Methylosinus sp. H3A: one gene and its partner. The protein of the gene in region 1 interacts with the protein of each later gene in a pairwise test. Links are inferred from orthologs where the notes say so. Each region holds a gene or a part of one and is shown in the gene's direction. Other genes may lie near its edges. The genes, in order: ftsZ and rlmN.

Evidence for each region.
Region 2: the proteins of ftsZ (region 1) and rlmN interact in binary tests that used the Escherichia coli proteins (3 or more experiments, as listed by UniProt). The link is inferred for Methylosinus sp. H3A from one-to-one orthologs.

Annotation. Positions count from the first base shown.
Region 1 is NZ_JADNQW010000005.1:4,112,001-4,123,604, reverse strand. The notes cover bases 3,755-6,731. They hold ftsZ (cell division protein FtsZ), read left to right. Parts: upstream 3,755-4,364; coding sequence 4,365-6,098; downstream 6,099-6,731. Other genes in these bases: lpxC (UDP-3-O-acyl-N-acetylglucosamine deacetylase), read left to right, coding at 6,298-6,731; ftsA (cell division protein FtsA), read left to right, coding at 3,755-4,267. In the rest of the region: IY145_RS22080 (hypothetical protein), read left to right, coding at 1-633; IY145_RS22075 (AbrB/MazE/SpoVT family DNA-binding domain-containing protein), read left to right, coding at 647-877; IY145_RS22070 (D-alanine--D-alanine ligase), read left to right, coding at 1,018-1,941; IY145_RS22065 (cell division protein FtsQ/DivIB), read left to right, coding at 1,938-2,957; more of ftsA, read left to right, coding at 2,954-3,754; more of lpxC, read left to right, coding at 6,732-7,233; IY145_RS22045 (sterol desaturase family protein), read left to right, coding at 7,430-8,239; IY145_RS22040 (outer membrane protein assembly factor BamD), read left to right, coding at 8,394-9,287; DNA repair protein RecN, read left to right, coding at 9,335-11,020; IY145_RS22030 (lytic transglycosylase domain-containing protein), read left to right, coding at 11,167-11,604. UniProt on the Escherichia coli protein: Essential cell division protein that forms a contractile ring structure (Z ring) at the future cell division site. The regulation of the ring assembly controls the timing and the location of cell division.
Region 2 is NZ_JADNQW010000005.1:3,369,722-3,386,164, reverse strand. What follows is about bases 5,868-8,818. They hold rlmN (23S rRNA (adenine(2503)-C(2))-methyltransferase RlmN), read left to right. Parts: upstream 5,868-6,735; coding sequence 6,736-7,902; downstream 7,903-8,818. Other genes in these bases: IY145_RS18560 (disulfide bond formation protein B), read right to left, coding at 8,781-8,818; IY145_RS18565 (hypothetical protein), read right to left, coding at 8,405-8,656; IY145_RS18570 (hypothetical protein), read left to right, coding at 7,942-8,376; IY145_RS18580 (glycosyltransferase), read right to left, coding at 5,868-6,660. Outside these bases: IY145_RS18615 (esterase-like activity of phytase family protein), read left to right, coding at 1-719; IY145_RS18610 (TetR/AcrR family transcriptional regulator), read right to left, coding at 738-1,526; proC (pyrroline-5-carboxylate reductase), read right to left, coding at 1,611-2,435; IY145_RS18600 (YbjN domain-containing protein), read right to left, coding at 2,441-2,944; IY145_RS18595 (L,D-transpeptidase), read right to left, coding at 3,327-3,863; IY145_RS18590 (methyltransferase domain-containing protein), read left to right, coding at 4,077-4,958; IY145_RS18585 (protease inhibitor I42 family protein), read right to left, coding at 4,969-5,340; more of IY145_RS18580, read right to left, coding at 5,344-5,867; more of IY145_RS18560, read right to left, coding at 8,819-9,284; IY145_RS18555 (YqaA family protein), read right to left, coding at 9,281-9,862; IY145_RS18545 (SlyX family protein), read right to left, coding at 10,157-10,372; IY145_RS18540 (response regulator), read right to left, coding at 10,486-11,403; IY145_RS18535 (ATP-binding protein), read right to left, coding at 11,393-14,764; IY145_RS18530 (hypothetical protein), read right to left, coding at 14,794-15,132; IY145_RS18525 (hypothetical protein), read left to right, coding at 15,309-16,443.

The DNA of each region.
Region 1 (11,604 bases):
TCCTCGCTCGGCTTTTTCGCCGCCTTTCTCCTGCAGGGGAAGGGCTGGATGAACCATGCTTTTCCGGCGCTCGCGCTGCTGCTGTTCGCCTGGACCTTTCTGGCGCTGCGCGACCGCATGGCGCGCGTCGCCCCGCCGACGGGGACGAAGCTGGCGCTGATGAAATTCCTGTTCCTGCCCGGCCTGCTCGCCGCGCCCGCCTATTTCGGCGTCGTCGAGCAGCTGACCGACCACGAGGAGCACCCCGGCCTGCTGGACGCGGTCGCTTTCGTCGCGCCGCCGCATCCGCGCGTGGCGACGATCGCGAGCCAGCTCGACTACGGCCATCCTCTGGTTCGGCAGCTCGACGGCGAATGGGTCGGACGGCAGAATGCGCTGTGGACGACGGCCGCGGTCGGGCGGCTGCTGACCTCCGCCGACCCGCGGGAGCGCGAGCGGCTGGAGGCGCGGCGCAGCGCCGATCTCGCCGGGCTCGCGGCGGATATTCGCGAGGGGCGGCCGGACATTGTCGTCGTCGAGGATCGGGCGACGCGGGAATGGGTGCTGCGGCGGCCGGAGATGGCCGGGGCGCTGGACGCCTACAGGCTCGCGAAACAGGCGGGGGATATCGAAATCTGGCGGCGGGCGGAGTGAGAGGGAGGCGGACATGCGAGAGCCGAAGCGGTCGGCCTATTCGAGGCTCGGCGTAGATAGTCGTGTCACTCTTCCTCGCGCCGTCCGTGAACATCTCGGCTTGCGGGCGGGAGACTCTCTGCGTTTCGTGATCGACGCCGCTGGCGTTTCGATCGCGCGCGTGGCGCTGCGGCCGGATGCAAGTTTCGCGACCTTCACGGAGTGGACGAGCGAGCAGGACGACGAGGCTTATTCCGACCTCTGAGGCAATAGGCGTAAACACCCTCCCCTAAAGGGCAGGGAGAGGGTCGGGCGCTGGACCTCCCCTCGAGGGGGAGGTGGGCGCGTGCGGCCTATTTGTAATCCACCGAGGGTGAAAGCCCTCGCACAACTCGAAGGTGCGTCATGACTGTTCACGTCGCCGTTCTCATGGGCGGATTCTCCTGCGAGCGCGAGGTCTCGCTGCGGTCGGGCGAGGCGAGCGCCAAGGCGCTGGAGAGCGTCGGCTTTCGCGTTTCCCGCGTCGACGTCGGCCGCGACGTCGCTGAGGTTCTGGCCAAGCTTTCGCCCGATGTCGCCTTCAACGCGCTGCACGGCCGCTTCGGAGAAGACGGCGCCATTCAGGGCGTGCTGGAGATTCTCCGCATCCCCTACACGCATTCCGGCGTGCTCGCCTCCTCGCTGGCGATGAAGAAAGACATCGCCAAGAGCGTCATGGCGGCGGCGGGAGTGCCGGTGCCCAGGGGCAGGGTGCTGCATCGCCTCGAGGCCGCCAAGGCCCATGCGCTGGAGCCGCCCTATGTGCTGAAGCCCGTCTCGGAGGGGTCGTCCTTCGGCGTGTTCATCGTCAAGGAGGGGCGCTCGCATCCGCCGCAGGAGCTCGCGGCCGCCGATTGGCGGCATGGCGATTTCATGCTCGCGGAAAATTTCGTCGACGGCCGCGAGCTCACCTGCGCGGTGATGGGCGACCGCCCGCTCGACGTCATCGAGATACTCCCCGTGTCGGAGGACTTCTACGGTTTCGACGCCAAATACGCGAAAGGCGGGTCGAAACACGTGCTTCCGGCGAATCTTAAACAAAATATTTACCAAGAGGTCCAACAGTTGGCCCTCGAGGCTCATCGGGCTCTCGGCTGTCGCGGCGTCAGCCGCGCGGACTTTCGATACGACGATCGCCCCGGAGGCACGGGCGAGCTCGTCGTATTGGAGGTCAACACGCAGCCGGGCATGACCGAGACCTCGCTGGTTCCCGAAATGGCGGCGCATGCCGGATATTCGTTTGGCGAGCTCGTAAGATGGATGGTGGAAGACGCGTCCTGCGATCGTTGAGAGAGCCTGTCGAGGCTCTCTTCGATGTCGCGCATCCGCATTCCGTCCAAGTCGGCGCTGTCCAAGGGGGCTCCTCCCTCCATGCCGGCTCCATCCAGGCCGGCGCCTACGCCGCCCCTTATCCCTCTTCTTCCCAGCCCGCGGAGCGGCGCGCCCGTCCGCAGTCGGCCGCCGCGCCGCATCTCGCCCAGCGCCCGGCGCGCGGTCTCTCGCGACTGGCCGCTCTTCCCGGAGTCGGCGCGACGGCGCTCGCTCTGCTCTTTGGCGGGGTCGGCCTCGCCGGCGTCGTCCAGAACGGCGGCTACGCCGAATTCGTCTCGCGCAATGGCGCGCCGCGCGACATCGTCGCGCGCGCGCTCGGCTTTTCGATCGAGGTCGTCACCATCAGCGGGCTCGGCGAGCTGAGCGAGGGCGACGTGCTCGCCGCCTCCGGCGTCAAGCCGACGCATTCGCTGCTCTTCCTCGACGCCGAGACGATTCGCGAGCGCCTGACGGCGCTGCCGCTCGTCGAGAGCGCGCGCGTGCTGAAGCTCTATCCCGATCGGCTGGTCATAGCGCTCGAGGGGCGGCGGCCCTTCGCGCTCTGGCAGCGCGACGGCAAGCTCTCGGTCGTCGCCGCCGACGGCGTCGTCGTCGACGAGATGCGCGACGAGCGATTCTTGGGCCTGCCCTTCGTCGTCGGCGAGGGCGCGGAGAAGCGGCTCGACGAATATATGCGTCTGCTCGAGGCGGCGGGCGATCTCAAATCGCGCGTTCGCGCCGGCGTGCTCGTCGCGGGGCGGCGCTGGTCGCTGGACATGACGAATGGCGTCGAGGTGAAGCTGCCCGAACGCGAGCCGGAGGCGGCCTTGGCGCTGCTGCAACGACTCCAGCGCGAGGCCAGGATCCTCGACAAGGATGTGATCTCGATCGATTTGCGCGCGTCCGGACGCGTCGCGGTGCGCCTCTCGGAGGAGGCGGTCGCGACGCGCGCGGCCGCGACGACGCGCAATTCACGCAAGGGCGGCCAGACATGAAGTCACATATCTTCCCGCCGCGAATGAAGCAGCTCGGCGCCCGCCGCAGCGCGACCATGGCCGTGCTCGACGTCGGCACGTCGAAGATCGCCTGCATCATCGCGCGGCTGACGCCGGTCGGCGACGGCTCGCCGCGTGGGCGCACGCATCGCGCGCGCGTGCTCGGCATCGGGCACCAGCGCTCGCGCGGCGTGAAAGCCGGCCAGATCGTCGATATGGAGGAGGTCGAGAGCGCGCTGCGCCGCACGGTCGACGCGGCCGAGCGCATGGCCAAATCGCAGATCGACGCGATCATCGTCACCGCCTCGGGCGGCAGGCTCGCCTCGCAGCATTTCGCCGCCAAGACGCGCGTCCACTCCGGCGCCGTCGCGCCGGCCGATGTGCATCGCGTGCTGGAGGCCTCCGCCGCTCATGTGACGGAGCGCGGCCGCGTCGTCGTCCATTCGCTGCCGACCGGCTTCTCGCTCGACGGCTCCTCCGGTATTCGCGAGCCGGCCGGCATGGTCGGCGGCGAGCTCGGCGTCGATCTCCATGTCGCCAGCTGCGATCAGGCGGCGATGCGCAATCTGCTCGTCGCGGTCGAGCGCTGCCACCTCGGCATAGAAGCCGCGGCCGCCGCGCCTTATGTCGCCGGCCTTTCCGTGCTCGAGGCCGATGAGGCGGAGCTCGGCGCCATCGTCATCGACATGGGCGCGGGCGTCACCTCGCTCGCCGTCTTCGCCGGCGGCGCGCTCGCGCATGTCGATGCGGTGACGCTCGGCGGCAATCACATCACCATGGACATCGCCCGCGGCCTCGACTGCCGGCTGAGCGACGCCGAGCGGTTGAAGACGCTCTATGGCGCGGCGATCTCCTCGCCCTCCGACGATCGCGAGACGATCGCCTTCGATCATGTGGGCGACAGCGGCGAGCATCCAGCGCATGCGCCGAAATCGCATCTCGTGCGCATCATTCGGCCGCGCGTCGAGGAGACTTTGGAGTTCCTGCGCGACCGCCTGGCCGCGTCGGGATTTTCCGCCCATGCCGGCCGCCGCGTGGTGCTCACCGGCGGCGCCTGCCTGCTCACCGGCCTGCCGGAGGCGGCGCGGCGCATTCTCGGCGGACAGGTCCGCGTCGGTCGCCCGGCCGGCATAGACGGCCTGCCCGAATCCGCCCGCAGCCCGGCTTTCGCCGCGGCGGTGGGACTGCTCGTCTATCCGCAATTCGCGGGGCGCGAATATTTCGAGCCGCGCCGCGAGGCGGAGGCGCGCGGGACTGGGACCAATGGTTACATCTCTCGGGTCGGACAATGGTTGAGAGACAGTTTTTGAGGATTTCGAGGAACGAGAGCGAGGCGCGCGTCGGCGAAGCGCTCCGGGGACGACAGCCGACGCCCAGTCGCATGAAAATCAGTCGAAAGGTCTGACGATGACGATCAATCTCAAAGCGCCCGAACTTCGGGAATTGAAGCCCCGCATTCTGGTGTGCGGCATCGGCGGCGGCGGGGGCAACGCCGTCAACAACATGATCATGTCGGGCCTTTCGGGCGTGGACTTTCTGATCGCCAACACCGACGCGCAGGCGCTCGCCTCCTCGCGCGCCGAGCGCATCATTCAAATGGGCCTGCAGGTCACCGAAGGCCTCGGCGCCGGCGCCCAGCCGGAAGTCGGCCGCGCCGCGGCGGAAGAGGCCAAGGACGAGATTCGCGAGCACCTCACCGGCGCTCACATGGTCTTCGTCACCGCCGGCATGGGCGGCGGCACCGGCACGGGCGCCGCGCCGGTCATCGCGGCCGTCGCGCGTGAGATGGGCATTCTGACGGTCGGCGTCGTGACCAAGCCCTTCCACTTCGAGGGCGCGCGGCGCCAGCGCATCGCCGAGAGCGGCATCGCCGAGCTTCAGAAGTCGGTCGACACTCTCATCATCATCCCGAATCAGAATCTTTTCCGCATCGCCACGGAGAAGACGACCTTCGCCGACGCTTTCGCCATGGCCGATCAGGTGCTCTATTCGGGCGTCGCCTCGGTCACCGACCTCATGGTCAAGGAAGGCCTCATCAATCTCGACTTCGCCGATGTGCGCTCGATCATGCGCGGCATGGGCAAGGCGATGATGGGCACGGGCGAGGCGACCGGGGAGCGCCGCGCGAGTCTGGCGGCGGAGGCGGCCATCGCCAATCCGCTGCTCGACGAAGTGTCGATGAAGGGCGCCCGCGGCCTGCTCATCTCGATCACCGGCGGCAACGACCTCACCCTCTATGAGGTGGACGAGGCGGCGAGCCGCATCCGCCAAGAGGTGGACGAGGACGCCAATATCATCCTCGGCGCGACCTTCGACTCCTCGCTCGAGGGCGTGGTGCGCGTGTCTGTGGTGGCGACGGGCATCGATCTGCCGAGCACCGCCGCCGAGGACGCCGCCGCCGCGGAAGCCCGCGTGCTGGAGGCCGCCGAGCGTCTGCGCGCCCAGGTGGCGGCGCAGGGCCGTGTCTCTTTCGTCCAGACCATCTCCGAGCCCGCTCCGCAGCCGGCGCCTCAGGCCTATGCGCCCCAAGCCTATGCGCCTCAGGCCTATGCTCCGGAGCCGCAGCCGGCCCCGGTCGAGCGTCCGGTCCAATCCTATTACGGCGAGCAGCAGCCGGCGCCGGCCGCTCAGAACGGCGTCTATCTGGAGCAGGTCGCCGCGACGCGGCCGAGCTATGCGCCGGAGCCCGCTCCGGCGCAGGCCCCGGCGATGGAGGTGCACGAGCCCTATATCCCGCCGGCCGCCGAGCTGCCGCGCATGCGCATGCCGCAGATCGAGGACTTCCCGCGGCCCGTGCAGGAGCAGTATCGCCAGGCGCGCGGCGAGCCCGCCGGCCAAGCGCCGGAGGCCGCCCGCCGCCGGACGCTGCTCGAGCGCCTCGCCTCCTTCGGCGCGAGCCGTCAGGAGGACGCGCTGCAGGGCCCGGCTACGGCCGCGCCGCGTCCGCCGATGCGCCCGCAGGCTCCGCCGCCCTCGCAGAGCCATGCGGAATACGCCAAGCGCCCCGTCGCGCCGGCTCCGCAGCCGGCGCAGGGACACGCCGGGCTCGATCCGCATGGCCGCCGCGTCGCGCCGGTTCGTTCGATCGAGGACGAGCAGCTCGAGATTCCGGCCTTCCTGCGCCGGCAGATCAACAGCTGACGCCGCCGTCCGGCCGCGAAATTTCCGAAAAGGCCCGCTCCGGCGGGCCTTTTCTCGTCCAGGGCCGTTGTAACATTCTGTAAAAAACCGTGACTGGAGCCGCGCCGCGCCGCGGACTATCCTGCGCCGGCGCCGATCGGCCACAATTCTGCGCGCCGCGGCGCGCCGCCCGTCTTCCCCGGGAGTGAAACGGACTTTCATGACCTCGCGTCGACCGACGAGGATGCAGACGACGCTCGGCGCCGCAGCGACGCTCGAAGGCGTCGGCGCGCATAGCGGCCTCGCGTCGCGGCTCGTCCTCGCGCCCGCCGAGGCGGGGTCGGGAATCGTCTTCACGCGGCTCGGACGCGGCGACGGCGAAGACGCGCCGCTGCGGGCTGTGGCGGGCAATGTCACTTCCACCGATCTCTGCATGCGCCTGGGCGCCGGAGCGGCCTCGATCTCGACGATCGAGCATTTGATGGCGGCGCTGCGCGGCCTTTGCGTCGACAATGTCGCGATCGATGTGGACGGGCCCGAGATACCGGCCATGGATGGTTCGGCCGCGGGTTTCGTCGAGGCGATCGAAGAGGCGGGAATCGTTGCGCTGCGCGCGCCGCGCCGCTTTCTCGAGATTCGCGCGCCGGTGCGCGTCGCCGACGGCGCCGCCTGGGCGGAGCTCGCGCCCGCGCCCGCCGGCGGTTTCCATATGGATGTCGAGATTTCCTACGCCGGGGCTCCCATCGGCCGTCAGCGACGGCGGATGCGGCTGACGCCGGCGAGCTTTCGCGCCGAGATCGCGCGGGCGCGCACCTTCGGCTTTCTGTCGGACGCCGAGCGTTTGTGGCGCGAGGGCAGGGCGCTCGGCGCCTCGCTCGACAATACGATCGTCATCGCGAAGGGACGCGCACTCAATCCGCAGGGGCTACGCTTTTCGGACGAATTCGTCCGCCACAAAATGCTGGACGTGCTCGGCGATCTCGCCCTCGCCGGCGCGCCGATCATCGGCGCCTTCCGCTCCTATCGCGGCGGCCATCGGCTCAATCTCGCGCTGGTCGAGGCGCTGCTGGCGACGCCTTCCGCTTTCGCCTTCGTCGGCGGCGAGGACGAAAATCCGAGGGCGCGCCGCCCCGCGGGCGCCTGGGCGCCGCGCTGAGGCGGCTCGGCCCGCGCCCGTGATTCGCGACGATGTGCGAACTCCCCAGAGATGAAGGAGATGCGGCGACTCGCCTCGCTCCGCCTCACTAGAAATCCGCCGTGAACTCGGCTATATGACGAAAAAATTTCTTCCGTTCGCCGTGCAGAAAGCGGCCCGCCCGGCGAATGGATCTTCCGCCGGAGTCCGCCTTTCTATGTCGTTCGACCCGATCAGCCACATTCCTCTGTCGTTTCTCGCCTGGGGCGCGCAAATGGTCGCGTTTCACGGGGTTGGATATGCATTCGAATGGTGCGATTCGACTGGCCGGCTGAAACGTTTCAAGGTGCGCTCGCTCGATCGCATGAGCTATCGCGAGCTGCTGCCGCGCGTGCTGTTCAATCAGACGGCGATTCTGCTGCCCTGCATGCTGGCGATGGAATATTTCGGCCTCGCCTTCGTCGGCGCGCCGCAGCTCTCCTGGACGGCGGCCGTCCTCTCGCTGGTGTGCATGACGATCGGCCATGACGTGGTGCAATATGTCGCGCATCGCCATCTCCTGCATCATCCGGAGCTGATGAGCCGGCTCGGCCATGCGCTGCACCACACGACCGGCGCCAGCAAGGCGATCAGCGCCTGCTATCAGTCCGGCGCGGATTTCTTCTTCGAGATCGTGCTGCCCTATCTGCTGCCTCTGGCGCTCGTCGGCGGCGGCGGAGCGGACGTCGCCTTCCACACCGTCATTCCGGCGCTCGGCGCACTCGGCGGCCTCTATGAGCATTCTGGCTATGATTTCGGCCTCGCCTTCCGCAATCGCCGAGCGACCGGCTGGCGCAGGCGGCTCGACGCCGTGCTCGACCATCTGACCACGAGCATCGCGCACGGCTATCACCACACGCGCGGCAATGTGAGCTTTTCCGACGGATTCGGCAGCCCCGGCCTTTGCGACATGATCTTCGGGACGCGCTGGGATCTCGTGCCCGAGCGCGTGCGGCGAAGGGAGCGGGCGGAGGCGCAGACCGGCTGACAGGCGCGCCGTCGCCTCGACGCCATAATCTCGCCCGATCCGGCACGTCTTCTGGACGCATGGGGACGGCGCGCTCGTCGCATGTTCCCGAGTGGCGCCCTTCGGCGAATTGGGTTAGAGAACGCGAATGCGAACGTCCCGCGAGGCCGAATCCATGTCGAATGCCAGATCGTTCCGACTTTCCGCCGCGCGCGCGGCCCTGGCGGCGGCCCTCGTCGCGGCGCTGCCCTCGGCGCCGGGACGCGCCGATATTCTGGACAGCATCACCAGCGGCTTCGGACTCTTCTCCGGCGAGAAATACAAGACCGAGATCCTGCCGGAGATTCCGGCCGAGGATATCTACAATCAGGGCCTCGCCCGCATGGAGGCGCGCGATTACGAGAACGCCGCCAAGAGGTTCGGCGAGCTCGAGAAGCAATATCCCTTCTCGCAATGGGCCCGCAAAGGCCTTTTGATGCAGACTTTCGCGCAATATCAAAAGCCCGCCTATGACGACGCCGTCGCCTCAGCGCAGCGCTACATCGGCCTCTATCCGACCTCGCCGGATACGCCCTACATGTATTATCTCGCGGGAATGTCCTACTATAATCAGGTTCCGGCGGTGATGCAGGACCAGGAGACGGCGGAGAAGGCGCTGGCCATCTTCACCCAGCTCGTCGAGAAATTCCCGAAATCGGAATATGTGACCGACGTCAAATACAAGATCCAAGTGGCGCGCGACCAGCTCGCCGCCAAGGATATGATGGTCGGCCGCTTCTATCTGACGCGCAAGAATTATGCGGCGGCGGTCAATCGCTTCCACGACGTGCTCGCCAAATATCAGACGACCCGCCACGCCGAGGAGGCGCTGTATCGGTTGACGGAGGCCTATTTCGCCATGGGCGTCGTCAATGAGGCGCAGACGGCGGCGGCCATTCTGGGGCATAATTTCCCCGATTCGTCCTGGTACAAGGACGCGCATTCGCTGCTCGCGACGGGCGGCGTCGCGCCCGAGGAACATCAGGGCTCCTGGCTCTCCAAGATCGGCAAGACGCTCGGCTCCAGCTGAGCGTCCGCATGGGCGAGCCGAGGGGACCGGAAGAGTAGAGCGCGCGCATGCTCGTCCGTTTGTCTATTCGCGATATCGTCCTCATCGACAGGCTCGATCTCGAATTCTCGTCCGGCCTGACCACGCTGACCGGTGAAACCGGCGCCGGCAAATCCATCCTTCTCGACGCTTTCCTGCTGGCATTGGGCGCGCGCGGCGACGCCTCGCTGGTGCGAGCCGGCGAGGAGCAGGGGCAGGTGACGGCGGCCTTCGATCTGCCGCGCGACCATCCGGCCCTCGCCGCGGCGCGCGAGTTCGGCCTCGACGCCGAGGATGAGCTGGTCTTGCGCCGCGTGCAGACCAGCGACGGCCGCACCCGCGCCTTCGTCAACGATCAGCCGGCCAGCGCCCAGGCGCTGCGCGCCATCGGCGCCTCGCTGGTGGAGATTCATTGCCAGCACGATGATCGCGCGCTCGTCGATCCGAGCGCGCATAGAGCGCTCGTCGACGCCCATGGCGCGCTCGGCGAGGCGGCGGCGCAGGTGCGCGAGCTGCATGGCGCCCTGCAGCGCGCGCGCCGCGAGCTTGCGGAGGAGGAGGCCCGCGTCGCCAAGGCGCGCGCCGACGCCGATTATCTGCGCCACGCCAATGAGGAGCTGGAGGCGCTGGCGCCGCAGCCGGGCGAGGAGGCCGCGCTCGCCGAGCGGCGCCAGACCATGCAGCGCTCGGAGAAAGTGGCGGGCGATCTGCGCGACGCGCTCGATGCTTTTTCCGGCGATCATTCGCCCGCCGGCGAGATCGCCTCCGCCGCCCGGCGGCTGGAGCGGCGCGCGACCCAGGCGCCGCAGCTGATCGAGCCGCCGGCCAAGGCGCTCGCCCAGGCGCTGGACGCGCTCTCCCTCGCCGAGCAGGCGCTGGAGCAGGCGCTCCGCGACGCCGATTTCGATCCGCACGAATTGGAGCGCATAGAGGAACGGCTGTTCGCTCTGCGCGGCGCCGCGCGCAAGCATCAGACCAGCGTCGACGCGCTGCCCGCGCTGGCCGAGCGTTTCGCCGCCGATCTCGCCGCGCTGGACGCCGGCGAGGCGCGCATCGTGGCGCTGAGCGAGGCGGTCGCCAAAGCGCAGACCGCCTACGCCAAGGCCGCCGCGAGCCTTTCGGCGGCGCGCCGCGCCGCGGCGAAAAAGCTCGACGCGCTGGTCGAGGGCGAGCTGAAGCCGCTGAAGCTCGAAGGCGCGCGCTTTCGCACCGAGATCGTCAGCGATCCCGAGACGGGCGGGCCGGAGGGTTATGACCGCGTCGAATTCTGGGTGCAGACCAATCCCGGCTCGCGGCCGGGGCCGCTGGTGAAGGTCGCCTCCGGCGGCGAGCTCGCGCGCTTCATGCTGGCGCTGAAAGTCGTGCTGGCCGATCGCGGCTCGGCGCCCACTCTCGTTTTCGACGAGATCGACACCGGCGTCGGCGGCGCGGTGGCCGATGCCATCGGCCAGCGCCTCGCGCGGCTCGCCGAGCGCGCGCAAGTGCTCACCGTCACCCACGCTCCGCAGGTGGCGGCGCGGGCGAGCCGTCATTTGCGCATCGCCAAGAGCGCCGTGAAGGGCGCGGCCGGCAAGGCGCAAGACAGGGTGGCGACGCGCGTCGCCCAGCTCGAGGAGGGGGAGCGGCGCGAGGAGATCGCCCGCATGCTCTCGGGCGCCGCGATCACCGACGAGGCCCGCGCCGCCGCCCGTCGCCTGCTCGAAGGGGCGGGCTAGAGTCTTTGCGTTTGACGCGTTTTCAACGCCGAACCGGCGTCCACTTCGGCTGGAAACGCTTTGAGGCCCCGTACGGATTCGCGCCGATTTGGCGAAAGCTCGATCTCGGGTTAAGAAGCGGTAACCAAATCGGCTCGGGAGGACGAATGAGACTGGCGATTTGCGCGGCGACAGCCGCCTTGGGCTTTGCGCTCGCGGGCTGCAATTCTCCTTCCCCCGAGCGCCAATTCGTCGCCAAAGCGGTGGACGAGCCGTCGCCGCCGCGAGTGAAGCTCTCGCAACGCGAGAAGCTCGACGAGAGCATCTCTCGCTATGCGCTCGCCTATGACATTCCCGAGTCGCTGATCCACGCCGCCGTCCGCCGCGAGAGCAACTATAATCCCGGCGCCAAGCACGGACCCTATTGGGGGTTGATGCAAATCCGCTACGACACTGCGCGCAGCGTCGGCTACAGCGGCCCGGCCAATGGCCTGCTCGACGCCGAGACCAATCTCGCCTACGCCGGCGCCTATCTCGCCAACGCTTTCCGCGTTGCCGGAGGCAACGCGCAGCGGGCGATCCAGCTCTATGCGAAGGGCTTTTAT
Region 2 (16,443 bases), 740 kb from region 1 along the record:
ACTATGGCTGGAAGGAAATTCGCGCGGGCGTCGCGGCGACGGTGCGCGCCGGCCAATATGGCGGCGGCGCGCTCGGCTATTTCGACATTTCGCCGACCGTTTCGCCGAGCGTCTACGCCGGCTATTTCGGCGATCTCTTCTATCTCCATGGAACGGCGACCTTCTCGCCGGACGTCGGCTTCTCCGACATTCGCCGCCTCGGAGCCTATGGGCTCACCGGCGTCGGCCGCACCAGCGTCGACTCATACGCTTTCGGCGGCGAGATCGGCGCCAAGCTGAAGCTCGACACCTTCCAATTCACGCCCTTCTTCGGCGTGACGCAGTCGACCGCGACGATCCGCGGCTATACGGAAAGCGGCGCCGCCGGCGGCAATGTCGTCTATCCGGAGCACGCCATTCATGCGACGACCCTGCGCTATGGCGGCGAGGTCTCGGCCTCTTTCCTCGGCGTCGATCCCTGGGTGCGGGTCGCCTATAATCAAATGCTCGACCGCGATCCCAAGCGCGTGAACGTCAGCCTCGCCGGCGTGCTGAGCCCAATGGCGACACAGACGATCCTCATCCCGACCTATGATCGCAATTCGGTCACGGTCGGCGTCGGCGCGCAGGGCGATCTCGCGCCGAACATCGGCTGGCGCGTCGGCTATGACGCCGACATTGCGACGCGGAACGGCGCCGTCGCCCATTCGGTGACGACGGCCGTGCGTATCGGCTTCTGACGAGAGGCGACGCCGCCGTCAGGCGGTGGCGTCGTCCTGATGGCGGCGATGCTCCTCGGCGTGATGATGACGCCGGCGGGCCTCCTCGTAATCCTCTTCGAAACCCTCGTCACGGTCGCGCGCATGATGGCGGTGGCGATGGTGGCCGGTCACGCCACGAAACACCGCCCGCGCCAGACTGCGCAATGGCGAGGTCAAGCGGTTGACATCCTCGATACGCTCGATCACCGCCTCGCTGCGCGAGAGCTCGCGGTCGAGCGCCGCCTTGGTGCGGCACAGGTCGGCGTCGCGATCGTCGAACCAGACGCCGAGCACGCGCCACCACGCGATGGCGAGACCCTGCAGCTTCAAGGCGCCGAGCGCGCCTTCGCTGTCTATGTCGGCGGCCTCCAGCATGAAGCGCATGGAATTGACCGTCTCGCGATTGAGCGCGGCGGCCGCCAGCGGATCGGTCGACGCCCATTGCGACACCGATTCCAGCGCGTTGCGATAGGGCTCCAAAGCCTCGAGCCGGCGCAGCAGCACCTCATAGAGCCGCTCCTTGGCGGGCTCGGAGGCGTAGCGGCCGGAAAAATCCTCCAGCACCTGCCGGTCGATCTTGCGCGAGAAGGCCGCGAGCACCGCGCCCTTGGACGGAAAATTGTCGCGGAAATCCGCGAGCGAGACATCGGCGTCATGGGCGATGTCGGAAATGGCGATGTCCTCGAAGGCGCGGCGCGCCGCCAGCCGCATCAAGGATTCGACGATCCGGTCGCGGACCGAGCCGTTCCCATTGCCAGTCTCATTGGTTTTGCCGCTCGTCGCCATCGCCGCCTCCTCAGATCGCTCGAAGCCAGCCGCTTCCACGCTAATTTAGGGCGTTTTGGCCAGATCGGAAGGAGTTTCCGGCTCTCAGCCAGACAATTCGCCGGCCCGGCGCGCGGCCGCCGCGACAGCGCGTTCCAGAAGCGGCTCGAGCCCATCGCTCGCCATCAGAACCTCGAGCGCCGCGGCCGTCGTGCCGCCGGGCGAGGTCACGTTCTGCCTGAGCGTCGCGGGCGTCGTATCGGCGCTCTGGCGCAATAATTCGCCGGCGCCGGCGACGGTCGCGCGAGCCAGCCGCGCCGCAGTCTCCTCCGGCAACCCTGCCTCGACGCCGGCCTTGGTCAGGCATTCCACGAAATAGAAGACATAGGCCGGCCCGGAGCCGGACACGGCCGTCACCGCATCGACCAGCGCCTCGCTCGCGACCCAGACCACCTCGCCCACAGCGGCCAGAAGCCCCTCGGCGAGCGCGCGCCCCTCGGGGTCGACGGCGGGCGCGGCGAAGGCGCCGGTGATCCCTCGGCCGATGGCGGCCGGCGTATTGGGCATCGCCCGCACGAAAAAACGCGCCTGCTGCAGCCGCGCCGAGAGATCGGCGATGCGCTTGCCGGCGAGAATGGAGACGATGAGCGTATCGGCGCCGGCTTCCGCCGCGATCAGCGGGGCGACCTGGTCCAGCGCCTGCGGCTTCACCGCGAGAACGAGCGCCTGCGGAGCGGCGCGATTTTCGGGGTTGAGGCGAAAGCCGCGCTCTTTTGCGAGCGCTGCGAGCGCCGGCGAGGGGTGCGGCTCGACGATGGTCACGCCCTCGCCCGCAAGACCCTGCGCCGCCCAGCCCTCGAGCAGGGCGAAGCCCATTTTTCCGGCCCCGACCAGAGTGATCGAGCGGGGCAGCGCGGCCGCGGCGGCCATTTGGATCACGCTTCTCCCTTGGTCTCGAAGGTCGCGGTCTCGAGCGCCTCCTTGGCGCCTTTGCCGGCCCAGAGCACGAATTGGAAAGCCTGATAATAGCGCTCGCAGGTCTCCAGCGCATGGTCCAGCAGCGCGGCGCATTGCGGGCCGGAGGGCTGCGCGCCGCCGGTCAGCAGCAGGCCTTGGCGATGCATGACGACGCCCTCGCTCGGCCACAGATCGAAATGCCCGACCCAGAGTTGCTCGTTGATCGTGCGGATCAGCGCCTGCGCCTCCGTGCGGCGGCGTTCCGGCACGCGCAGATCGAAGGCGCAGCTCACATGAAGCGTCTCGAGCTCCCCGAGCCAAGTGAAGGCGACATGATAGTCGGTCCAACTGCCGGCGACCGAAATGGAGATCTCGTCTTCGTCGTCGCGATCGAAGCTCCAGTCGTTGGTGGCCGCCAATTGCTCCACGATGTCGACGGGATGTCGGGGACGGTCGAAGTCTTTGTCAGGTGCGATCAGCATGAGCGAAACCTAATGTGAGGGTCGGCCAGACAAGGGCGACGGACGCTTCTCTCTTCAGAGACGCATACGCTGACTGCGAGCCTCGCGCTCCCCTTGTTCGGAAACCGCCCGACGAAACGAATCGTCCTGCTCGTTCACTATACTCGAAACGATTGAAATGCCGCCGGCTCAACTCTTCGTGGACGCGAACCTCATGTGCGTTCGAGGACTTGCCCGCACAGTGGTGGATTCGTTTCGGCCGGTCTACAGGCGGGAAGACGACGTCCACAAGCTGGAGCATTCGCGCGATGAAAAACCATGGGACAAGTCTCCGCCGCGCGGCTTGCGCGAAGCTGCGCGACGGCGGGAGGCGTTTTCGCTTCGTCTCGGTTTCGTTTTCAACTCAAGGAGTCATGACGACCGGCGTGCCGACGCCGACGCGCTCATAGAGGTCGACGACATCCTCGTTCAGCATGCGGATGCAGCCATAGGAGGCCGCCGTGCCGACCGAAGCGCGCATTTTATTGGTGGTGCCGTGGATCGCGACCTGATTGCGATCGAGCGTCAGAGCGCGGACGCCCATCGGATTATGCGGCGAGCCGCCATGGATGAAATTGGGCAGCTCGGGATGGTCTTGCTTGACCACCGCCGGCGGCACCCAATCGGGATTCACATATTTCCCGTCGATATGGGCGTAGCCGGACCATTCCTTGCCGGCTTTGGGCACGGCGACCGGATAGCGAATGGCCGTGCCATCGCCATTGACCAGGAACAGGCTGCGCTGGCGGGCGCTGATGACCACTGTGCCCGCCTGAACCGGGGCGCTGTAGGAGACGACATTATGCGCTGCATCGGCCGCCCCCGGCAGGACGGCCAGGCCGCAGGCGAGAGCCGCCGCAGCCGTGAAGCTCGAAATACGCTGACGAAACGAAATACTCATGGCTCACACCTTCTCCGAATGGCCGGCGTCGCACTCGAACATGTCGCGCATTCTAGCTTCGGCCACATTCCGCGCCAGCCATCCCATAGTTGCGGTTACGGTTTAACACTAAGATTTCCTTACCTGTCTCGCTAAAGCGCGACAGAAGCGGAGAAATCCCCGCCTTATTTCCGCGCCGGTTGCGCGCGTCGGGCGTTCGGGGCATGACGAGCCATGGAGAGAAACTCATCCGCGCCCGCGATCTTCGACCGCGGCCTGTTGCGCCGCCGGTTGGCGCGGGCGACGACCCGCGGCGCGCCGGATTTTCTGATGGCGCGGGCCGCCGACGATCTCGCGGACCGGCTGGCGGGCATCAAGCGCCCCTTCCCCCGCTCTCTCGATCTCTGCACGCCCTCGGCCCATTTCGCCGAGATCGTCGCGGCGAGCGGACGCCCGCCGCCGCTGCGCGCCGGGCGTTTCTATGAGCCGGGCGTCGATCTCGTGGTCGAGGAGGAGGCGCTGCCCTTCGCGGCGGAAGCATTCGATCTCATCGTCTCGGGCTTTGCGCTGCAATGGGTCGACGATCTGCCCGGCGCGCTCGCCCAGGCGCGGCGCATGCTGGCGCCGGACGGGCTTTTTCTCGCCTGCTTCCCGGGCGGCGCGAGCCTCATCGAGCTGCGCGCCGCCTTCGCCCAGGCCGAAGACGAGATCTGCGGCGGCGCGAGCCCCCGCGTGTCGCCTTTCGTCGATCTGCGCGATCTCGGCGGGCTGCTGCAGCGGGCGGGCTTCGCCCTGCCTGTCACCGACGTCGACTCCTTCACGCTGCGCTATGATTCCATGTTCGCGCTCTGCGCCGAGCTGCGCGCAATGGGCGCCGCCAATGTGCTGACGCAGCGCTCGCGCAAGCCGCTGCGGCGCGCGGTTCTACTGCGGGCGGCGGAAATCTACGCGAATCGCTTTTCCGACGCCGACGGGCGCGTGCGCGCGACGATGGAACTGGTCTGGCTCTCCGGCTGGGCGCCGCATGAGAGCCAGCAGAAGCCGCTCGAGCCCGGCTCGGCGCAAATGCGGCTCGCCGATGCGCTGAAGCCGCGGGAGAGCGGCGGCGCCTCGTAGCGCCCCCTCTCTACCGCACCCGAACCTCGACGACCCGACGCTGGACCGGCCGCTTCTCCCAGGGACGTTCTTCGACGAAGACGAGGCGCGCTCGACCGACCGCCACGGCCTCGACGCGGAAACGGCGCCGGCCCGGCGCGCCGACGAACGGCCGATCGGATTCGCCGCCAGATGGCGAGAAGCCGTCCTCCCCGACCCGGACGATCGCCGGATTTCCGCTCGCCGCGCGATCGAAGCGCCAGACATAGCCGGTCGACGGATTCTCGACGAACTCGATCGTGCGCGTCTCGCCCGCGGCGAGGGACAGGCTCCGCTCCTTTGCCCGAACCGCGGATAATTCGAGCAAAATCACAGCGATCGCGATAAGAATCGACTTCGTCATCCTTTACGCCTCGACCGAAATTGCCGCGCATCCGACGAACGCCGCGATCTTCGCCGCCGCCGCCGCCGCGCCATCCTCGCTGCCGATGCGCCCGGCCGCCTCGCGGGCGCTCCGCGCATAGCCGTCGTCGGAAAAGAGCGCGCCGAGCTCCTCGACGAGCCGCTCCGTGGAACAGCGATCATAGGGCAGCAGCCGGCCGACGCCGAGACGCTCGACGCGCGCGGCGTTGTCGCCCTGATCGCCGAAGACGGGGACCACGAGCTGCGGCCGGCCGGCGCGCAACGCCTGCCCACAGGCGCCCGAGCCGCCATGATGCACGACCGCCGCTGCGCGCGGGAGGATCAGCGAATGGCGGACATGGCCGGCGACGAAAAGCTGCGGCGGCAACCCTTCGGCGAGCGCCTCCCGCTCCTCGTCGGCGACCAGCAGCACGGCGCGGTGACGCAGGCGAAGCGCCGCGAGGCCGACGGCGCGGTAGAATTCCGAGCGGCCGCGCACGACAAAACTGCCGAGCGTCACGACGATCGGCGGCCCGCCGGCCTCGAGAAACGCCTCCAGCGCGGCAGGCAGCCCCTCGGCCGTGTCGGTGAAGCGATCGTGGAAAGTGTGGCCGACGATGAAGAGATCGGCCGGATGATCCGGCTGCGGCGGCGCCAGAAGCGGGCTCACCAGGCCGAATGTCGCCGCGGCATGAGGGCCGCCGGTCAAAAGAGCGCGCCCGCGACGGCGCGGCAGGCCGAGCTCCCGCCGCAGCCTTGCGATCGGCCTCCCCTGCCAGGCCAGGACATGCGTCAGCGCAAAGGCCATCGCTTTATTATAGGCGAGCGCCGGGCCGGAGCGCGGCGCGGCCACGAAACGCGAGCGCGGGCCGAGCGGCGGATCATAGGCCGAGAGCAGGAAGAGCGGCGAGACGACGCCGTCGAAGAGCGGCAGACCGAGCCGCTCCGCCGCGAGCTTGGCGGAAAAGCAGAGGCTGTGCGCGACGACCGCCGCCGCGCCCTCGCTCGCGGCCGCGACATCCTCGAAGCTCTGGCGGAGGTAGGGGAAAATCAGCTCCCGGAACATGAAGCCGTCGTCGCGCGCGACCCGCTCGGCGAGCACGCCTATGTCCATGCCGAATCGCTCGGCGAGCTCGCCGACGTCCGGCCGCACAGCGGCGAAGCCGAGCCCCTCGCTCTCGATCCAGTCGCGGTAGAAGGCGCTGGCGGCGAGGACCGGGCGGAAGCCGATGCGCTTCAGCGCGTGAGCGAGTGCCACATAAGGATTGAGGTCGCCGAGCGAGCCGAAGGTCGCGATGACGATTTTCCGCCCGTCTCCCATTGTCCCCCTCTCGGCCCCCATGGAGTCGACCGGCGCGCATGTTATACTGATTTCTTCGTGAGAAAGAGGACTTGGATGACCGCCGCTTCCGCCCCCGCCCCGAGGCCGTCGCTCGCCGGCGCCACGCGCGCCGAGCTCGCCGACGCGTTGCGCGCCATAGACACGCCGGAGCGCGACATCAAAATGCGGGTCTCGCAGCTCTGGCATTGGATCTATTTCCGCGGCGCGCGCGAGTTTTCGGAGATGCTCAACATCTCGAAAATCCTGCGCGGCAAGCTCGACGAGCGCTTCACGCTCTCGCTTGCGGAGATCGCGGCCGAGCAGGTCTCCACCGATGGCACGCGCAAATGGCTGCTGCGGCTGGACCCCGTCGATGCGCAGGACAAGGGCGCGGAGATCGAATGCGTCTATATTCCCGAGAGCGACCGCGGAACCTTATGCGTCTCCAGCCAAGTGGGCTGCACGCTCAATTGCAGCTTCTGCCATACGGGCACGCAAAAGCTGGTGCGCAATTTGACGACGCGCGAGATCGTCGCGCAGCTCCTCGTCGCGCGCACGCGGCTCGGCGATTTTCCCGGCCTCGAGCCGCCCACAGACGGGCTCGTGCCCTCGGGGCCGGATGTGCGCGCTGTGTCGAATATCGTCTTCATGGGCATGGGCGAGCCGCTCTATAATCTCGAGCAGGTCGAGAACGCGATCGAGATCATCTCCGACGGCGACGGGCTGTCGCTGTCGAAGCGGCGCATCACCGTCTCGACATCGGGCGTCGTGCCGCAGATCGAGAAGCTCGGCGCCGAATGCGGACCCATGCTCGCGATCTCGCTGCATGCCGTGCGCGACGCATTGCGCGACGAGCTGGTGCCGATCAACAAGAAATATCCGATCCGCGCGCTGCTCGACGCTTGCCGTGACTATCCCGGCGCCTCTAATGCGCGGCGCATCACTTTCGAATATGTGATGCTGAAGGGCGTCAACGACAGCCCGTCGGAAGCGCGCGAATTGGTGCGGCTACTGAAGGGCATACCGGCCAAGATCAATCTGATCCCCTTCAACCCCTGGCCGGGCGCGCCTTACGAATGCTCCGACTGGGAGACGATCGAGCGTTTCTCCGACATCGTCTTCAACGCCGGCTATGCGAGCCCGGTACGCACGCCGCGCGGCCGCGACATTCTCGCGGCCTGCGGGCAGCTGAAGAGCGAGACCGAGAAATTGCGCGCGCGGGCGCGGCTCGCGGTGGAATAGCGCGCGCTCCCGGAGAGCGAGGCCGCCTGAGAGACAGCCATGCGAGACATCGTCCCGATCGTCGAAGGACTGGCGAAGGCTCTCGACCGCGATGATTTCGATGCGGCGAGTTGTTTTCTGAGCGAGGATTGCGTCTACGACGCCGGCGGACACGTCGTGACGGGACGCATCGCGATCATCGACTCCTATCGCGCCGCCTCGGCTTGGGCGCATGCGACATTCGACGAAGTCGTCTACGAATCGGAGATCGATCGAGCCGGCGTCTCAGACACGTCCGTCGCGGTGATCTATACGGATCGCATACGCAAAGGCGAGCGCTGGCACACGCACAAATGCCGGCAGACGGTCGACGTGGACCGCCGATCCGGCGAAGTCGTCGCCATCGTCCATGGCGATTTCGAAGGCGAAGCGGAGCGTCTGAACGCTTTCTTCGCCGCCTGCGGCGTCGTCAGGCTCGCTCGCGCCGAAAGCTAGCTGCGTGGCCCGCAGTTATGCGGCGCCGTCAGCCGAGCAGCCGGCGCAGCGTCGCCTCGCGCGCGCTCTTTTCGGCCGCGCCGCCCTTATCGGCGAGCTTGTCGAGCGCGGCGAGAATCTTCGTCAGTCTGTCCTGCATGAGGTTGACGTCGGTCGCCAGTTCGTTGAAGCGATTCTCCAATATGATGAGATGCCGGCCGAGCGCCCGCGTGTTCGGCGAACCGTCGGCGCCGGTCTGAACGCCCTGCGTCTGCATGTCGTATTGCTGGAAGCTTTTCATCGAACTCTCCGAATTGTCGCGAGCGGGCCGCGCCGCGAGAGGAATAGTCACGTTCCTATCGGGCAGAGGATGGCGCGACGCGCCTCTTCGACAAGTCCGTCGAAAGGTCGGCAGTCCGATGAATTTATGCGGCGCGATCGCCGCGCCAGGCGCGAAAGGCGATGGCGGCGAGAGCGGCGGAGATCAGCACATTCCAATTGCTGAGCGTGAGCGTGAAGATGCGCAGCGCCGGACGATCGCAGCTCACCACTTTCATCTTGTCGAGCGAGGAGCGGAAATCGTCGAAAGAGCCGGCCTTTCGCAGCGCGCCCGTGCATTCCGAGGGGCCGGGAAAGAGCTTCAGCTCGACGCCCGAATGATAGAGCGCCAGCGCCGTTCCCGCCGCGAAGAGAAGCCCGAGCAGCGCCAGCGCGATGCGCGCGGCGCCCTCCCCGCCCCGCTGCAGGGCTATGCCCGCGAAGGCGGCGAGCGGAATGCCGGCGTAATAGGGAATGCGTTGCTTCAGGCACAATTCGCAGGGCGCGAAGCCCATCGCCTCGATGATCCAGGCGCCGCCTATGGTGGCGATGGCGACGCCGAGGATGACCAGCGCCATGCGCAGCCGCGTGGAGAGGAGAGCGGCGATCACAGGAATTTCGCCGCCACGACGAAGCCGACGACGACGATCGCCGCCATCACGCCCATGAACAGGCCGAAATGCGCCTCGAGCTTGTCGCGCAGGAAATCGCCGAAATGATTGATCGCCGCCGCGAGGATGAAGAAGCGCGCGCCGCGGGTGACGAGCGAGAGCGCCAGAAACAGCCCGAAATTATAATCCATCAGCCCGGAGACGATGGTGACGAGCTTGAAGGGAATGGGCGTCAGCCCCTTCACCAATATGAAGAGCGCGCCCCATTGGGCGTAGAAGGCCCGCAGCGCCTCCATTTTGGCGGCGTAGCCGTAGAGCTCGATGAGCCAGAGCCCGAGCGTGTCGTAGAAGAGCGCGCCTATGGCGTAGCCGAGCGCGCCGCCGGCGACCGAGGCCACGGTGCAGATGCCGGCGTAGAGCCAGGAGCGCTTGGGCTCGGCCAGCGACATAGGCAGGAGAATCACATCCGGCGGAACGGGGAAGAAGGAGCTTTCCGCGAAAGCTATGGCGCCGAGCGCGAGCGGCGCGTGCCGGCTGGCGGCGAGCGACATGGTCCAGTCGTAGAGCTTTTTGATCATTTTCCAACCGGTTCGGAGGAGGAAGCGCCCTCCGCTTATCACCTCGGCGGGCCGGAGGCGAGGCTGGCGGCGCTTCGGCCGTGCGAAACCCGGAAGCTCGCCTTGACGGAGGCTTCGGCCCGGCTAATATCCGCGCCGCGCGCCGGCCCCGTCCGGCCCGCGCCCCTGTGGCGGAATTGGTAGACGCGCTCGACTCAAAATCGAGTTCCGCAAGGAGTGCTGGTTCGACTCCGGCCAGGGGCACCAATCGCAAAATATTGCTGCTATTTCAATTAGATAGGCAAATCCCCGGCGTCAATAATGTGGCGGAGGGGGCTCCGGCGAATCGCGCTGGTCTCCCAGCTTCTGAAACTCCTCGAGCAAACGGGCGATCTGCCGCTCCAGCGTGTCGATCCTGCGCCATTGCAAAGCAATGACGTCGTTCAGCTCGGCGACGATTCTGTCCTGATGCGCGACCGCCGTCTCCAGGGCGACGAGACGAGACGACTGATCCGAAAACTCATCGCTCATCAGGAAGCTCCCTTGCGCCGCGCCATTCAGATACGCCGGCCCGCCCGCGCATCCAATCTTCGATAGCGCGGAAAGACAAGATTTTCTCCTATGCTTCCGTCCAGATGGCTCGCTCAATCGACGGCCCGCGCCTTCAGCGTCTGCAGGGCGACGGAGGTCGCGGAGGAGCGGCTGTCGACGCCGAGCTTCACGAAGATGCGCTCGAGATGCTTATGCACCGTGCGCGGCGAGATGCAGAGAATCTCGGCGATGTCGTGATTAGACTTGCCGCGCGCCAGCCAGCTCAGCACCTCCGCCTCGCGCAGCGTCAGCGCGAATTTCTGCGCGAGAAACGCCTCGTCGCTGACGCTCTGGGCCTCGGTCAGGCGAAACAACAGCTCTTCGCCGCCGATCTCGCACAGAAAGGAGACGGAGACGGGCCCCTCGGCCGCAGGCGCGTCTCGGTCGCGGCGCTCCGCCGCCGCGCGCAGCAGCGCCGAAAAGGACTCGGGCGGCTGCGATCGCAAAATCTCGAAGGGCCCGAAGCGCGTCGCGAGAAGATCGGCCGCCTGCGGCGTACACCAGAGCAGCCGGCCGCCGCGGTCGATCGCCAGAAGATGGCGCCCCGTCGCGTCCAGCGCCACACGCGCGCCAAAGGCCGCCTTGGCGTTGGAGACGTGAATGCGGATGCGCGCGACCAGCTCCTCGATGATGACCGGCTTCACCACATAATCGACGCCGCCTGCCTCGAGCCCCATGAGCACATGGCCCGTGTCCTTGAGGCCGGTGAGAAAGATGACCGGCAGATGCGCGAAGCGCGGATTCTGCTTTATGCGCCGGCAGGTCGCAAAACCGTCGAGGCCGGACATCACCGCGTCCAGCACGACGACATTGGGCGTCACGCGCTCCAGCAGAGCCAGCGCCGCCTCGCCATTGGTGGCGGCGAGAGCCGTGAAATCGGCGCGCTCCAGCGCCTCGACGAGCAGGCTCAGCTCGTCGCGATTGTCGTCGACGACGAGCGCCGTGTCGCGCTGGCGCAGGTCAGCCGACATGCTCGGCCTCCAGCGTCAGAGCGGCCTCGAGCGTCTGCGCGAGCTCCTCGAATTCGAAATTCTGCGCCATCGCCCGCAATTGCGCGATCGCCGCGGAGCGCTCCGGCGCCGCCGCCTCGATCTCGCGCAGAGTGGTTTCTATGCCGCGGCTATGGCCGACGCGGCAGAGCCGCAGCAGCTTCTCGACGCTTTCGCGCGGCAAGGCGAGCGCGGCGGGCGCGAAAGGCTCCACGCGCGGCGTGGCGCGCGCCGCGACATAGAGCCAGTCGAGCCCCAGAAGATTGCCGATGCGATCGAGCATTTCGGAGAATTCGATCGGCTTCACCAGAAAATCGTCATGCGGCGAATCCGGCCCGCGACGCTCCATCAGCTCATGGGCGTTGGCGGAGACCATCATGATCGGCGTCTCGGGGCCGAGCGCTTCGCGCAGCCGGCGCGCGGCCTCCCAGCCGTCCATGCCGGGCATCGCGATGTCGAGCATGACGAGATCGGGATTGCGCTCGATGGCGAGCGCGACGCAATCGGCGCCATTGGCGGCCGTCAGCAGGTCGAAGCCGAGCCCGCCGAGCGATTGGCGCATCACATCGATGTGCGTCGCCGTGTCGTCGGCGACGAGAATGGTCTTGCGCGCCCCGGCGTAGCCGCGGATTTGCGGCGGCTTCTGCCCCTCCTCCGGCGAGGTCGCGGCAGTGAGATAGAGGCGCACGACAAAGCGGCTGCCGCGTCCGACCTCGCTCTCGACGCGCATCTCACCGCCGATGATCTGCGTCAGCAGCTTGGTGATGGTGAGGCCGAGGCCGGTGCCGGGAATGGCGGAGACCGCCGCCATGCGGCCGCGCTCGAAGGGCGCGAAAATGCGCTCCCTATCTTCCGGCATGATGCCGATCCCGGTGTCCTCGACGACAAATTCGGCGATGTCGTTGCGATAGGACACCTTCAGCCCCGCATGGCCGCGCTCGGTGAATTTCACCGCGTTGGAGACGAGATTGATGAGGATTTGCCGCAGGCGCTTCCTGTCGGTGCGCACATAGCGCGGCAGCTCGGCGCTGCGCTCATAGCGGAAGGCGACGCCCTTGGCCGCCGCCTGCAGGCGGAACATGTCGACGAGCTGGTCCAGCGTCTCGTCGATGCGGAAAATGTCGCGCGCGACGTCGAGCGACCCGGTCTCGATCTTGGCGACGTCGAGCAGGCCGTCGATGAGATTGGTGATATGCTCCGTGCTGCGGCGAATGACGCGAATGGCGTCCTGCGGGCGCGCCGCGGCGTCACGCTCGAGCAATTGCGCATAGCCGTTGATGGCGTTGAGCGGCGTCCGAATTTCGTGATTGAGCCCCGCTATGAAGCGCGTCTTAGCGATATTGGCGGCCTCCGCCGCCTCCTTGGCGCGCTGCAGCTCGGCGTCTGTGCGCTCGTGAGCGGCGATCTCCTCGCGCAAAATCTCGGTCTGGCGGCGCGTCTCCTCCTCCGCCACGCGGCGGCTCTCCTGCGCGAGCACCAATGTCCAGGCGGCGACGCCCATGACGAGCAGCAGGCCGACGAAGACGATCTCCAGCGTCGTGCGGATGATCGGCCTCTGCACCGGGCCGACGACGGCGGCATATTGGAAATAGATCGCGCCGAGGATCGCCGCGCTCGTCACCGCGAGCAGACCGAGCACGACGAGAAATCGGCCCGCGCGCGTCGAGAAGAAGGGCAGTGAGAATCTCGGCAGAAGAGCGGAGAAGAGCGCGCGCGCCTGCGAGGCGAGCCGCGCCTTAGGCTTGCAGGCGTCCTTGCAGCGCATGTCCAGCGAGCAGCACAGCGAGCAGATCGCCGCTCCATAGGCCGGGCAGGACGCCAGGTCGCTGGGCTCGAACTCGTTCTCGCAGATCATGCAGCGCATGGCCTCGCGGAAGACAGCCTGCGGGCGCGCGATGTAATAGCGTCCGCCGGTGGCGTAGGCGATGAGCGGCGCGAGCGAGAAGGCGACAATAAAGCCGACGATCGCCGAAAGCGACTGCAGCGTGTCGCCCAGCAGGCCGTAGAGCGCCGCCGTCGAGACGAGGAGCGAGCCGAGCATCGCCCCACAGCCGACCGGATTGACGTCATAGAGATAGGCGCGGCGAAACTCGATCTGCGGCGGGCTCAATCCGAGCGGCTTGTCGACGACGAGATCGGCGGTCAGCGCGCCGATCCAGGCGACGGCGAAATTGGAATAGAAGGCGAGAATGCTGTCGATGACATGACTGACGCCGAACTCCATCAGCAACAGCGACAAAGTGACGTTGAACACCAGCCAGACGACGCGGCCGGGATGATTGTGCGTGATGCGCGAGAAGAAGTTGGACCAGGCGATGGAGCCGGCATAGGCGTTGGTGACATTTATCTTCGTTTGGCAGACGACGACGAAAATCCCGGTGAGCGCCAATGCGAGGCCTGGCGAATGAACGAGGCTCGAGAAGGCGAGATAATAGATTTCGCTCGGCTGCGCCGCGCGCTCGGCCGGAACGCCGAGCGACAATGCCTGATAGGCGAGAAACGAGCCCGCGGCGAGCTTGGCGACGCCGATCAATATCCAGCCCGGCCCGGCGGCGAAGAGCGCGAAGCGCCAGCTGCGCTCGCCGATGCGCGCCGTCGTCGGCAGAAAGCGCAGATAATCGACCTGCTCGCCGATCTGCGGCAGCAGCGACAACAGGATAGAGGCCGAAAGGCCGAACAGCCTCAGATCGAAGGAGCCGTCCAGCGCGCCCGCGGCGCCGGGAAAAGCCATCCACGACGAGACCGCCGGCGCGCCGACGGCGATGAGATAGATGAACGGCGCCGTCTGCAGCACGAGCCAGATCGGCTGCGTCCATAGCTGATAGCGGCTGATGAAGCGAATGCCGAGCGCTGCGATGGGCAATATGGCGAGCGAAGAAATAGCGTATGCGAGCCCTAGAGGCACGCCGAGGCACATTTGCAGCGCATCGGCCATGATCGTCGCCTCTATGGCGAAGAGTATGAAAGTGAAGCAGGCGTAGATCAGCGAGGTGACGGTGGAGCCGATATAGCCGAAGCCGGCGCCGCGCGTCAGCAGATCCATGTCGACGCCGTATTTTGTCGCGTAATGGCCGATCGGCAGGCTGGCGAGAAAGATCAGCGCGCCGACGGCGAGGATCGCCGCCATGGCGTTGGTGAAGCCGAACATCAGCGTCACGCCGCCGCCCAGCGCCTCGCAGGCGAGAAAGGAGATCGCCCCGAGCGCTGTGTTGGCGACGCGCCAAGGCGTGAAGCGGCGCGCCGCTTCCGCCGTGTAGCGCAGCGAATAGTCCTCGAGCGTCTGGTCGGCGACGAACTTGTTGTAGGTCCGACGGACCGGGAAAATTCGCTGCTGCTCGCGCATGCTCTCTTTACGTTGGGGCGTCGCCCGCGTCAGACAGGCCGAGGCTCGCCTGCCGGCCGCCAGCCCTGCGCCTCGAGACAGTCTAGCATGGGCTTGGTCAGGATCGTCGTCGAGGGCGGCGGCGACACCAACGTCGGCCGCTCGGCCTCGCCGAGCTTCTTCACGCAGGCGTCTGTGGCTTTCTTCAGGCCGCCCATATCGCCGCCGATGTTCCACCACATGTCCACGGCGTAGCGCGGCGCGGCGACCGACGCGGCCGACGGCGCCTTATGGCTCTTCGACGAAGCGTTCGCCTGTCCGACCGCGACGACGAGCGCAAGCGCTCCCGCGGTCAATCCGAAAATATCCAATGCCGTCGTCTTGCGCATTCGCCTCACTCCCCCGCGCCGGCGAATCCCCTGCCGGCTCTCATGCCCTATTCGACGAAAAGGCGCGAACGGAGCAATACGCATTTCAGCGTATTCCTACCTAGGTGCTCGCACGACTAGTCCTTGACGTGACGAAACCGGCGCGAATCGCCGGGAGGACGACACGAGGGGGACAGATGAACCAAACCCACGAAGCACTTGCGGCGCGAAGGACAGCGCGCCGTCGGTCCAAGCTCGCGGCAAAGGCCGCGCCGGCGCTCGCCTTGGCGGTCTGCTGCCTGATTGGGGATCAGGCGGCGCAGGCCCGTGTGGTGGTTCCGTTCGGCGACGATCAATGGGTCAGCGTGGGCTTTGGTCTTCGCCCCTTCTTCAGCGATGTGACTCGCAATCACACGCCCGGGACCAATCCAGATCGCGTCGACCTCGAAAGCTTCCGCATCTTCTCCTCGGCCTCCTTCAATCAATATCTGAAGGCCACCTTCAACACGGAGGTCACGAGCAACAGCACGATCCAAGTGCTCGACGGCTATGGCCAGTTCGAGCCGATGGACGAGATCAATGTCTGGGGCGGCCGCATGCTGCCGCCGAGCGACCGCGCCAATCTCGACGGTCCCTATTATCTGCTCGGCTGGTCTTATCCCGGCGTCGTCTCGCGTTATCCCGGCAAGGTCTCCGGCCGCATGGACGGCGGCACGGTGTGGGGCAAGCTGTTCGAGAAGCGCCTCACCTATTCATTCGGCGTCTATGACGGCCATAATCAAATCATCGGCGCGTCGAACCAATCCGGCCATCCGCTGTTCGCCGGCCGCCTCAATCTCAATCTGCTCGATCCCGATCCCGATCCCGCCTATTACACCAGCAGCACCTATTTCGGCGGCGCAGATGTGCTGGCGATCGGCGTCGCGGCGCAATATCAGCAGGACGGCGTCGGCAATCAGCTGCAGCACGCCGACTTCACCGCCTGGAACGTCGACGTTCTCTTCGAGAAGAAGCTCGGCGAATTCGGCGCCGCGACCTTCGAGGGCGCCTATTACCGCTACTACACCCATGGCGTGAACGACGTCGCCACCAATTTCAACAAGGCTCGCTCGACCGATCTCGTCGGCGGCATTCGCCCCGGCGAAGCCTATATGCTCGGCGCCGGCTATCTCATCCCTTACGTGATCGGATGGGGCCGCTTCCAGCCTTACTTCCGCTATCAGTCCTTCCGCGACACGCTCGCCGCGACATGGGAGCGCCAATACGACATGGGCGTCTCCTATGTGATCGACGGACACAATCTGCGCATCACGGCCAATTACGCGATCAACC